DNA from 2 places in the Microbacterium atlanticum genome. Region 1 is predicted to be linked to the other one. Evidence: predicted binding sites of a transcription regulator. Region 1 holds the regulator's gene; the other holds the start of a gene.
The links. The regulator HrcA, encoded in region 1, represses chaperone genes, less so after heat shock. The targets are predictions, from matches to a motif close to TTNGCACTCGNNNNNNNCGAGTGCNAA.

Region 1 (6,257 bases):
CGAGCCGTCGCAGCGCGCCGCGGTCGCCGCGCTGACGGGCGATCAGGCCCGGGTGGCCGCCAGTGCGGCGCACTACCGCGGGAACCTGGCCGCTGCGACGTCGGCGCTGGATGCCCGCGGCCTGCGCTATCTCGAGCCGACGGGCGCGTTCTATCTCTGGATCGACGTCTCGCACGTCTCCGGAGGCGACGTGGCGGCGTGGTGCGAGGCCTTCCTCCACGAGCACGGCGTCGCCGTCGCCCCCGGCACCGCGTTCGGGGCGTCCGGGGAGGGATGGGTGCGCGTGTGCGTCGCCAGCGACAGGGCGGAGCTCCTCGAGGGACTCGGCCGCATCCCCGCGCCGTGGGGTGGGACGGCGACCCCGGCCGGCCAAGCGCAGGGCCGCGGCATCCGTCACCCGTAGAATCGTCTGGACATGTCACCCCGCGCCCTGAAGCCTCTCGAGCCGTCTGCGACCCCTCCTGAGCTGATCCGCAACTTCTGCATCATCGCCCACATCGACCACGGGAAGTCGACGTTGGCGGACCGGATGCTGCAGATCACCGGCGTGGTCGCCGATCGCGACATGCGCGCGCAGTACCTCGACCGCATGGACATCGAGCGCGAGCGGGGCATCACCATCAAGTCTCAGGCGGTGCGCATGCCGTGGGCGACCGCGGACGGCACGTTCGCGCTGAACATGATCGACACCCCCGGCCACGTCGACTTCACGTACGAGGTGTCGCGGTCGCTCGCCGCGTGCGAGGGCGCGGTCCTGCTCGTCGACGCCGCGCAGGGGATCGAGGCGCAGACCCTGGCCAACCTCTACCTGGCGCTCGAGAACGACCTGCACATCATCCCGGTGCTGAACAAGATCGACCTCCCGGCGGCCGATCCGGAGAAGTTCGCGGCCGAGCTCGCCAACCTCATCGGAGGTTCCCCCGACGACGTCCTGCGCGTCTCGGGGAAGACGGGTACGGGCGTCGAGGATCTGCTGGACCGCATCGTCGATCAGATCCCCGCGCCGAAGGGGAATGCGGATGCCCCGGCCCGCGCCATGATCTTCGACTCGGTCTACGACTCGTACCGCGGCGTGGTGACCTACGTGCGTATGGTCGACGGCAAGCTCGAGCCTCGTGAGCGCATCCAGATGATGTCGACGCGCGCCACGCACGACCTCCTCGAGATCGGCGTCTCCAGCCCCGAGCCGGTGCCCACCAAGGGGCTGGGCGTCGGGGAGGTCGGGTATCTGATCACCGGCGTGAAGGACGTCCGGCAGTCCAAGGTCGGCGACACGATCACCAACCAGCGCAAGCCGGCGGCCGAGCCGCTCGCCGGGTACACCGACCCGAAGCCCATGGTCTTCTCGGGCATCTACCCGATCGACCAGAGCGACTACGCGGACCTGCGGGAGGCGCTGGACAAGCTGAAGCTCTCGGATGCCTCGCTCCAGTACGAGCCCGAGACCTCGGTCGCGCTCGGCTTCGGGTTCCGCTGCGGCTTCCTCGGGCTCCTGCACCTCGAGATCATCACCGAGCGCCTGTCGCGCGAGTTCGACCTCGACCTCATCACGACGGCGCCCTCGGTGACCTACGAGGTCACCACCGACACCGGCGAGACGGTCGTCGTCACCAACCCCAGCGAGTACCCGGACGGCCGCGTCGCGGAGGTGTCCGAACCCGTGGTGAAGGTGGGCATCCTGCTGCCGAAGGACTATGTCGGCACGGTCATGGAGCTCTGCCAGTCGCGCCGCGGCTCGCTCCTGGGCATGGACTACCTCAGCGAGGACCGCGTCGAGCTGCGGTACAACATGCCGCTCGGCGAGATCGTCTTCGACTTCTTCGACCAGCTGAAGTCCAAGACGCAGGGCTACGCGAGCCTCGACTACGAGCCCGCAGGGTCCCAGACGGCGGACCTCGTGAAGGTCGACATCCTGCTGCAGGGCGACAAGGTCGACGCCTTCAGCTCGATCGTGCACCGCGACAAGGCGTACGCGTACGGCACCATGATGACCGAGCGCCTGCGCAAGCTCATCCCGCGGCAGCAGTTCGAGGTGCCGATCCAGGCAGCGATCGGCGCCCGCATCATCGCGCGCGAGAACATCCGCGCGATGCGCAAGGACGTGCTGGCCAAGTGCTACGGCGGCGACATCAGCCGCAAGCGCAAGCTCCTCGAGAAGCAGAAGGAGGGCAAGAAGCGCATGAAGATGGTCGGCCGCGTGGAGGTGCCCCAGGAGGCGTTCATCGCCGCCCTCTCGGGTGACGTCGAGACCAAGGGCGCGAAGTAGGCTGGTCCTCATGCGTCGAGGAACCTTCCGTGACGAGACGGTCGATTACGCCGCCGTGGGGGCGACGCAGGCGGCCGATCTGATGCAGTATCCGCCCGAGCGCAGCATCCCCGCAGAGCAGTCGTGGCGCATCGGCAGCGGCGAGACCCGCTTCCGGGCCGCGAGTGAGGCGCTGCTGTCGTGGACGGCCCAGCGCGGCGCGGGACTGGAGGTCACCGATGTCCGGCCGGCGTCCGGACCGATGTACTCGGGCGTCAGCTTCGACGCCGAGGGCAATCCCGTGGCGCCGAGCCGCACCGAGTCCGAGCAGCGATTCGACGCAGACGGCACCCCTTACGTGGGGCCCGGCACGACGATCCGCGTCGGAGGGCGCGTGAAGGGGCTCCGCGCGGATGGCGAGCTGCGCGTCATCTTCACGGTCGAGGAGGCGCGCCGCGTGGGCTTCGCCCTCGGCACCGTGGGCGACTCCGTCGTCAGCGGCGAGGAGTCGTTCATGCTCGACTGGAACGCCAACGACGAGGTGTGGTTCACGGTGCGGGCGTTCGATGCGCCGCGCGCGCTGGCCTACCGCGTCATCCCCGCGCTCACGCGCCGCCGTCGGCGGGAGCTGTTCACCCGCTACCTGCGCGCGATCTCGCCGCTGTACGCCACCCCGGCGTGAGGCGCTGATGGGCTCCGCGCTGCCCCTCGGCGAGCCCGTCCCGGCAGACGGGTCGCTGCCGGACGCCGTGCGCGTGGACGGCGGCACCGACTTCGGCGTGTACCTGCACGTGCCGTTCTGCCGCGTGCGGTGCGGGTACTGCGACTTCAACACCTACACCGCGTCCGAGCTGCGGGGTGCCCGTCAGGACCAGTACGCCGACACGCTGCTGCGCGAAGTCGACCTCGCTCGCGCCGTCCTCGATCGCGCGGGCGGGACGCGTCCGGCCGCGACGGTGTTCTTCGGCGGCGGCACGCCCACCCTCCTGCCGCCGGGCGACCTCGGTCGCATGCTCGACGGCGTGCGCGCGGCGTTCGGTCTCCGCGACGACGCCGAGATCACCGTCGAGGCCAACCCGGACACCGTCTCAGCCGCCGTCGCGTCGGAGCTCGCGGCATCCGGGGTGACCCGCATGTCGATCGGCATGCAGTCCGCCGTCCCGCACGTGCTCGCCGCTCTCGACCGCACCCACGACCCGGACAACGTCCGCACCGCCGTGGCCGCCGCCCGCGGGGCCGGGCTCGATGTGAGCGTGGACCTGATCTACGGAGCGCCCGGCGAGACGCTCGCCGACTGGCGCTCGTCCCTCGAGACCGCGATGGCGCTCGTGCCCGACCATGTCTCGGCCTACGCGCTGATCATCGAGGACGGCACCAAGCTCGCCCGGCAGATCCGCCGCGGCGAGGTCGCTGCACCCGACGACGATCTGCAGGCCGACATGTACGAGCTGGCCGACGACCTGCTCGCGCCGGCGGGCCTCGAGTGGTACGAGGTCTCGAACTGGGCGCGGGGCGCCGAGCACCGCTCCCGCCACAACCTGGCGTACTGGACCGGCGCCGACTGGTGGGGGTTCGGTCCCGGCGCCCACAGCCACATCGGAGGGGTCCGGTTCTGGAACGTCAAGCATCCGGCGGCGTACGCCCAGCGGCTCGCGGCGGGGGAGTCGCCCGCGGCAGGACGCGAGATCCCGGATGCCGCGGCGCGACGACTCGAGAGCGTGCTGCTGCGCACCCGCATCCGGGAAGGGATGCCGGTGCACGACCTGCCGATCAAGCGCCGCCCGGCGGTGGCCTCGCTGATCGCTGACGGCCTCGTCGAGGGGGCAGACGCGCTGCGGGGACGGGTGGTGCTCACCCGGCGCGGCCGGCTGCTGGCGGACGCCGTCGTCCGCGCGCTGACCGACTGACCGATCGTGCGCGACCGCCTTCGCGCCAGCGAAGCGGGCGCGAGCACCACCGCGCGCGCGGCGATCCTGACCGGCCCATCGGATAGAATTGGCACTCCAGTCGTGCGAGTGCCAGATCGGGGCGTGAGGAGGCGGGATGGTCAGCGAGCGAGGACTGCAGGTGCTGCGGGCGATCGTCCAGGACTACGTCGACACGCGCGAGCCGGTCGGCAGCAAGGCGATCGTCGAGCGGCACGCCTTCGGCGTCTCGGCGGCCACGATCCGCAACGACATGGCGCTGCTCGAAGACGAGGAGCTCATCGCGGCGCCGCACACGTCCTCCGGTCGGGTGCCCACCGACAAGGGCTACCGGGTGTTCGTCGATCATCTCGCCGAGCTGCGGCCGCTGTCGCCGGCTCAGCGCTCCGCGATCGCTTCCTTCCTGGAAGGACCCGGCGACCTGGACGATGCGCTCGTGCGCACCGTGCGCGCGCTCACCCGGCTCACCGGCCAGGTGGCCATCGTGCAGTATCCGTCGTTCGCCCGCGCCACCGTCACGCACGTCGAGCTCGTGCAGCTCGGGGGCGGCCGCATGCTCGTCATCGTGGTCACGGACACCGGCCGGGTCTCACAGCGCCTGACGTTCGTCGGCGAGCACTTCGACGAGGCCGACCTGGCCCGGATCCGCGCGGAACTCGGCACGCTGCTCGTGGGCCGACCGGTCCGCGAAGGGCTCCAGCGCATCGCCGAGCGCCTCGGGACCCCGGCTCCGCAGGCGCCGGCGCACGAGCGCGCCACCGACGAGATCCTGCGCGCCGTCGCCGAAGAGCTCGAGGAGTTCCGCCAGGACAGGCTCGTCATGGCCGGCAGCGCCAATCTCGCGCGCAGCGAAGCGGACTTCCGCGGCAGCATCTATCCGCTGCTGGAGGCGATCGAAGAGCAGGTGACGCTGCTGCGCCTCATGGGTGAGATGGTGGCCGACGAGCAGGGGCTCGCGGCCAGCATCGGGCGCGAGAACGAGGCGTTCGGCCTGGGCGAGGCGTCCGTCGTCGCCAGCGACTACGACGCGACCGGCTCTCTCGCGCGTGTCGGCGTGCTCGGTCCCACCCGGATGGACTACCCCTCCAACCTCGCGGCGGTCCGTGCCGTCGCGCGCTACCTCACGCGCATGCTGGAGCAGGACGACAGCTCCCGCTGACGCGGACGCGTACTCACGATCCCGCGGTGCAGCCGCGGCAGGAAGGCGAAAGTGGCAGACCACTACGAGGTCCTCGGCGTCTCACGCGACGCGTCCACCGACGACATCAAGAAGGCTTATCGCAAGCTCGCGCGGCAGCTCCACCCGGACGTGAACCCGGGTGACGAGGCGGCAGAGCGGTTCAAGCTCGTCACGCACGCATACGACGTGCTCAGCGACCCCGAGCAGCGCGCCCGGTACGACATGGGCGGCGGTGAGTCGCCCTTCGGCGGCGCCGGGGGCTTCGGGGGATTCAACGACATCTTCGAGACGTTCTTCGGCGCGGCCGGTGCCACGCGCGGGGGGCGGCCGCGCTCCCGGCGCGAGCGCGGGCAGGACGCCCTCGTGCGGGTCACGCTCGAGCTCGGCGACGTGGTGTTCGGCACCCACCGCGACATCGACGTGGACACCGCGGTGCTGTGCGAGACGTGCCAGGGCTCGTGCTGCCAGCCGGGCACGAGTCCGGTCACCTGCGACATCTGCCACGGCACCGGCAACGTCCAGCGCCAGGTTCGCAGCCTCCTCGGCAACGTCGTGACGTCGCAGCCGTGCAACGTCTGCCAGGGCTACGGCACCACCATCCCGTACCCCTGCGCCACCTGCCAGGGCCAAGGCCGCGTGCGGGCACGTCGCACCGTGTCGCTGGACATCCCCGCCGGCGTCGAGACCGGACTGCGCCTGCAGCTGCCCGGGTCCGGCGAGGTCGGTCCGGCCGGCGGCCCCAACGGCGACCTGTACATCGAGGTGACGGTGGCACCGCACGAGGTCTTCAGCCGCGACGGCGACGATCTGCTGGCCACGCTCGATGTCTCCATGCCCGACGCGATCCTCGGCACCACCACCACGATCCAGTCCCTCGACGGCCCGGTCGAGCTGGAGATTCGCCCGG
Region 2 (6,257 bases), 1.4 Mb from region 1:
ATCACTCCGACGACACGCTCGGCCCTGCCGGTCACGACGAGTGGCAGGCGTTCGTCAAGGACTCCGAAGACAACACGGTCGGGCTGGTGTCGTTCCGGCCGTCGGCCTGACGCGGCAGACTGCCCCGCCAAGTCGTCTGGATGCGCGCATCGTGCTCCTATCGGCTCGATAACGCCTGCCAGAGCGCACGGAGTGCGGCTAGCCTGGTGGCGATGAGCGCCTACGTCTCGGCGTTCGAGCTGTTCTCCATCGGCGTAGGACCCTCGAGCTCCCACACGGTCGGCCCGATGCGGGCGGCCCACGACTTCGCCGACCGGCTGCGCGCGTCCGGTGCGCTGCCCCGGGTGGCGCGCATCACGTGCACGCTGTACGGCTCGCTGGGCGCCACCGGCATCGGCCACGGGACGCCCGACGCCGTCGTCGCCGGGCTGCAGGGGCTGGAGCCCGAGACGGTGGATCCGGATGCCGTGCGCGCGGCGTGGAGCGGATGGACCGACGGAGACGCCCTCGCTGTAGCCGGCGTCCACGCCGTCCCGTTCCGGCGCGGCGACGTCGTCTTCGCGGCGCGCACCAGGCTTCCCGCCCATCCGAACGCGATGACACTGGAGGCATGGGGCTCGCCGGCCGACGGCCCGCCGCGCGGGCTGAGCGCGCCCGGCATCCGCGAGACCGGATCATCGACGGGCGTCCTCGCCCCGGCAGTCGCCTCGGACGCCGGCCTCGTCGCCCGCGAGACGTACTACTCGATCGGCGGTGGCTTCATCCGCCGTGAGGGCGAGCCGGTCGCGACGCGCGCCGCCGCCTTCCCCGTCCACTTCGACAGCGCCGAGCAGCTGCTCGCGCTGTGCGATGAACGAGGCCTGACCATCGCCGAAGTCGCGCGGCTCAACGAGACCGCGCTGCGCAGCGAGGAGGAGGTCGCCGAAGGGCTCGACGCCATCTGGGACGCCATGGCCGGCTGCGTCGAGGCGGGGCTCCGTGCCGACGGCGTGCTGCCCGGGATCCTGGGGGTCAAACGGCGTGCGGCTGCGATCCGGGCGCAGCTCGAGGAGGCCGAGGCCGACGGTCGCCGGGAGCTTCCGGGTGAGTGGCTCGGAGCGTTCGCGCTCGCCGTCAACGAGGAGAACGCCGCGGGCGGACGCGTGGTGACCGCCCCCACCAACGGCGCCGCGGGCATCGTGCCGGCGGTCGCGATGTACTGGTGGCGCTTCCTCGCCGACTCCGGGCTCGGTGCCGGCAACGCAGTGACCCCGTACGGCGAGCTCGTCGGCAGCGCCCTCCTCGGCTACCACGGGCATCCCGCCGCCCCCGCGGAGGTCGCCGGGTGGGACGAGCACGAGGTCGCCGAAGCCAACCGTCGCCGCGGCATCCGTCGCTATCTGCTCACCGCGACGGCGCTGGGCTCGCTCTTCAAGGCCAACGCGTCGATCTCGGGAGCCGAGGGCGGGTGCCAGGCCGAGGTGGGCTCGGCGTGCGCGATGGCGGCGGGCGGCCTCACCGCGGTGATGGGCGGCACCAACCGCCAGATCGAGAACGCGGCCGAGATCGCCATGGAGCATCACCTCGGCCTCACCTGCGACCCCGTCGGCGGGCTGGTGCAGATCCCGTGCATCGAGCGCAACGCGATCGCCGCGTCGACCGCGGTGACGGCGGCCCGGCTCGCGTTGCGCGGCGACGGCTCGCACTACGTCTCGCTCGACGCGGTGGTGGAGACGATGCGCCAGACCGGCATCGACATGTCGCACAAGTACAAGGAGACGAGCGAGGGCGGTCTCGCGGTCAACGTCATCGAGTGCTGACGGGTTCGGAGAATCCGGCGCTTGCGGCCGGTACGGCGAGTGCGAGGCGGCCACAGCTGCCAGATCCTCTGGGGCGTGCGCACCCGCCGGCGGACCGATCGCGGGTCAGGAGGGTTCCCATCCTCGCCGCAGGAGGGTAGCTCGAACAATCGAGATAGCGCGCGGATGCCTCCCGCGGATGTGTGCGGAGGTGAGCCGCACCACCTCCCACCCCGCCTGCGCGTACGACGCGTACTTCTCGATGTCCCGGTTCCATTGGGCGCGACTGGTGCGGTGGTGGTCGCCCTCGATCTCGACCACCGTGCGCTGATGCGGATACACGACTTCCGAGATGCCCAGCAGACGCCCTGCGGCGTCGCGGATCTCGACGTCGAGCTGCGGCTCGGGCAGCCCCGCGCCCGCGGCATCCAGGCGGTACTCCGACTCGAGCGGAGAGCTGCTTCCGACTCTGATGAGCTCGAGGGCTGCCCGCAGGCGCGCAGCGCCCTTCCGCGGCCCCGCCGCGGTGGCGCGCTGAAGCTGCTCGATCGACGTCAAGCTCCGGTGGGGCAGCGGCTTCTCGCGGTCGTCCCGGGGGATGCGGACGAACGCATCACCCGCCGTGACGAGCTCCCGCAGCGTCAGGATCGACCCGAGCATGGCCCACGTCGACGCCGGGCTGCTCACCCGCACACCGCCGCAGTCGCTGACGCGGACGAGGCCGGGATCGACCTGCAGGCCGCGGACGCCCTGGCGCCGCGGCGCACGGTGCGGAGCGGGAACGGCCACCGCGAGAAGGTCGCCGTGGCTGACGGGAACGCCCCAGAGGACGGCGGCCGTCTCGGTGGCGAAGAACGCGTGGGCCGGCATCACCTGCTGCAGCCCTCGGGCGCGCCGCGTCACGTCGGCCCGCTGGATCCGGTCGCGGGCGAGCGGCGCGTCCGCCGCCTCCTCGATCCGGTCCGGTCGCGTGAGGAGCCGCACGCCGCGGAACGGCGCCTCACAGTCCTGCGCCCGGAGTCGTCGCCGCGTCACCCCGGCCCGCCGCGCGTCCGCGTACGCGAAGGCGTCTCCGAGCTCGGGTGGCAGCGGGCGCGGGACGCGAGGCATATGCCCGACCCTCTCGCGCGGGGTGGCCGAGGGGGTCCAGGCATCCGGATCTGTGTGTACTCGTGCGGACCCGGCGCGCTGGGGAGGAGGCGCCGGCGCTGCGCGGGCCCATGGATGTGGCAGTCGTGGCCGCTTCCAACCGTCGGTTCCGGCCCTCACGGCCACATCTGGCAACGTCGCGACCCGGGTGTTCGTCCAGGGCGAACACGCGCCCACTTAGCACTCGGCACGTGCGAGTGCTAATCTGTCACTAGTTGAGTCGAGTCGACTCAACTCCAAGAACGAGAGGAGAAACCCCATGGCCACCTACGACCCGTTCCGTGACCTCGATCGTCTGGCGTCGAGTCTCCTCGACACGCGACGCGGCCCGCGCCGCATGCCGATGGACCTCTACCGCGACGGCGACCACTACGTCCTGACGGCCGACCTGCCGGGCATCGACCCGGGATCGGTCGACATCGACGTGGACGGCCAGCTCCTGACGATCCGCGCCGAGCGCACGCTCCACAGCGGCGACGACGTCAAGTGGATCACGCGCGAGCGGGAGGCCGCGAGCTTCCTGCGGCAGCTCAACCTCGGGCAGGGGATCGACACCGAGCGCATCTCCGCCAGCTACAGCAACGGCGTGCTGAGCGTCACGATCCCCGTCAGCGAGAAGGCCAAGCCGCGCAAGGTCGAGGTGTCGACGGAGGGCTCCGCGCCCACCATCAAGGCGCACGAGTCGACCGCCGACGCGCCGCAGCCCATCGAGCAGTGACCGGCTGAGCAGCAGGCGAGAATGACGGATGCCTCGTCCCCGCGCCCGGGGGCGGGGCATCCGTTCTCTACCGGCGCGTGAGCGCCGCGGTGAAGTGCCGACGGCAGCGCGCCTGGTACGACTCGATGCCGCCCACCTGCGCCCGCGTCGGGACGGTCGGGTCTTCGCCGTCGCCGGCGGCCGCGATCCGCTGATGGAACGCCGCGTCCTCGCCGCAGACCGCGCACACCGCGGTGAGCTTGATCGCGTTCTCGGCGATCGCCATCAGCGACGGCAGCGGCTCGAAGGGCCGCCCGTCGAACGTGACGCACAGTCCCGACACGACGACGTCCACGCCGCCGGCCACCAGTGCGTCGACCGCCGGCACGAGGTCGGGCCCGAAGAACTGCGCCTCGTCGACGGCCACGAGATCCAGTTCCCTTCCGTGCACGGCCGACACGAGGGACGCGACATCGGAGAAAGGCCGTGAGGGGATGCTGAGCCCCGAGTGCGAGCTCACTTGCCCCTGGCCGCGCCGGTCGTCGAGCGTGTGGCTGAACACCTCGACCGACAGCCCGGCGATGCGCGCGCGGCGGACCCGGCGCAGCAGCTCCTCGGACTTGCCGGCGAACATCGGGCCGGCCACCACCTGCAGCCTCGCCTGGTTGCGTGTGTGCATGGCGCCCACCCTACGACCGCGCTCGACGCCGCGCGCGGTGCCGATCGCCGGGTGCCGACATAGGCTGGCGTCGTGGCGGAGTATGTCGTGCCGGCTTCAAAGCGGCGCCGTGGCCGCCCCCGGGCGGGGCAGTCCGACGCGCGCGAGCGGATCCTCACCGCCGCGATGGACGAGTTCGGCGAGCTGGGCTACGACGGTGCCACGATGCGCGGCATCGCGGCGCGCGCGGGCGTGGACGCGGCGCTGGTGCATCACTATTTCGGCACGAAGGCCGACCTGTTCGGCGAAGCCGTCGGAGCGCCGATGCGGCCCGATCTCGCGCTTCCCGAGATTCTGGCCGGCCCGACGGACGAGATCGGCGCGCGCATCGTGCGCTACCTCCTGGTCACCTGGGAGGACCCGGACGTGCGCCGCCGTGGTGTGGCGCTGCTGCGCACCGCCATCGGCAACAAGCTCACGACACCCCTCCTGGCCGGCTTCCTCTCGCGGGAGCTGCTCTCGCGCATCGTCGGCACGCTCCAGGTCGAGGACGCCGACCTGCGGGCTTCGCTCGTCGCCTCGCAGGTGGCAGGGCTGATCGTCGCCCGCTATGTGCTGCGGCTGCCTGGCCTGGCCGAGGCATCCGTCGACGAACTGGTCGGCCGCGTCGGACCCACGCTTCAGCGGTACCTGTTCGGCTGACGATCGCTCTTGACGCCGCGGCGTCCCGGGAGCACTATTCATCACGTGATGAATAACTCGTCGGCGGATGCCGTCACCGTGCGCGGCCTGCACGTGCGGCGGGGTCGCACCGAGGTCTTCACCGACCTGCAGCTCGACATCCCGCGCGGCCAGATCACGGGGCTCCTCGGGCCGTCCGGCTGCGGCAAGACGACGCTGATGCGCTCGATCGTCGGCGTGCAGAAGATCGCCGGCGGGACCGTCACCGTGCTCGGTGAGCCCGCCGGATCGAGCGCGCTGCGGCGGCGCGTGGCGTACGACACCCAGGCCGCGTCGGTCTACGGCGACCTCACGATCCGGCAGAACCTGCGCTACTTCGCCCGCGTCGTCGGCGCCCCGCGTGCGGACGTCGACCGCGTGATCGAGCAGGTGGGCCTCGCCGACCAGCGCGATCAGACCGTCGACTCGCTCAGCGGCGGACAGGAGTCCCGGGTGTCGTTGGCGGTCGCGATGCTCGGCGCCCCGGAGCTGCTCGTCCTCGACGAGCCGACCGTGGGCCTGGACCCGCTGCTGCGCAACGAGCTGTGGGACGTCTTCCGCTCACTCGCCGAGTCCGGCGCAACGCTCATCGTGTCGAGCCACGTGATGGACGAGGCGCTGCGCTGCGACCGCCTGCTGCTGATGCGGGCGGGGCGCATCATCGCCGACACGACCCCCGCCGGCCTGCTCGCCGACACCGGAGAGGCCGATCCGGATGCCGCGTTCCTCGCGCTCGTCCAGCAGGACGCGCTGCGACAGGCGGCGGATGCCTCGGCCGACGGCGACCGCCGCGCGCTGACGCGGCGCGAGGCGCGGCAGCACGCCGGACCCGGGGGGCCCGCGGGCGCGCACGATCCGCGCGGTCAGGACGGGGGCCGATCATGAACGGCACCCTGACCGTCGCCACCGCGGGCCGGGTGCTGCGGCAGCTGAGCCACGACCCGCGGTCGATCGCCCTGATGCTCGTCGCGCCGAGCCTTCTCGTGGGGCTCTTCGCGTGGCTGTTCAGTGACATGGACGGCGTCTTCGACCAGTTCGGGGGACCGATCCTGGCGCTCTTCCCGTTCATCGTCATGTTCCTCATCACCTCGATCACGACGCTCCGCGAGCGGCGGTCGGGCACGCTCGAGCGCCTGATGACGACGCCGCTCGCGAAGGCCGACTTCATCCTCGGCTACGGGCTCGCCTTCGGGCTCATGGCGACGCTCCAGGCGGTCATCACCGTGACCTTCGCGGTGTGGGTGTGCGGACTGGA

Region 2: the regulator HrcA is predicted to act here: its motif matches at 3,105-3,131, upstream of IR212_RS14145 (Hsp20/alpha crystallin family protein).

What each region holds. Positions count from the first base shown of each region.
Region 1 covers NZ_CP063813.1:1,679,198-1,685,454, forward strand. Annotated here, with positions in the region: gene IR212_RS07540 (pyridoxal phosphate-dependent aminotransferase) at 1-403, shown strand, start outside; gene lepA (translation elongation factor 4) at 416-2,266, shown strand; gene IR212_RS07550 (DUF1990 family protein) at 2,277-2,927, shown strand; gene hemW (radical SAM family heme chaperone HemW) at 2,935-4,152, shown strand; gene hrcA (heat-inducible transcriptional repressor HrcA) at 4,289-5,329, shown strand; gene dnaJ (molecular chaperone DnaJ) at 5,381-6,257, shown strand, end outside.
Region 2 covers NZ_CP063813.1:3,069,839-3,076,095, reverse strand. Annotated here, with positions in the region: gene IR212_RS14160 (VOC family protein) at 1-110, shown strand, start outside; gene IR212_RS14155 (L-serine ammonia-lyase, iron-sulfur-dependent, subunit alpha) at 213-1,799, shown strand; gene IR212_RS14150 (hypothetical protein) at 1,905-2,888, opposite strand; gene IR212_RS14145 (Hsp20/alpha crystallin family protein) at 3,187-3,645, shown strand; gene IR212_RS14140 (thymidine kinase) at 3,713-4,303, opposite strand; gene IR212_RS14135 (TetR/AcrR family transcriptional regulator) at 4,376-4,984, shown strand; gene IR212_RS14130 (ABC transporter ATP-binding protein) at 5,033-5,887, shown strand; gene IR212_RS14125 (ABC transporter permease) at 5,884-6,257, shown strand, end outside.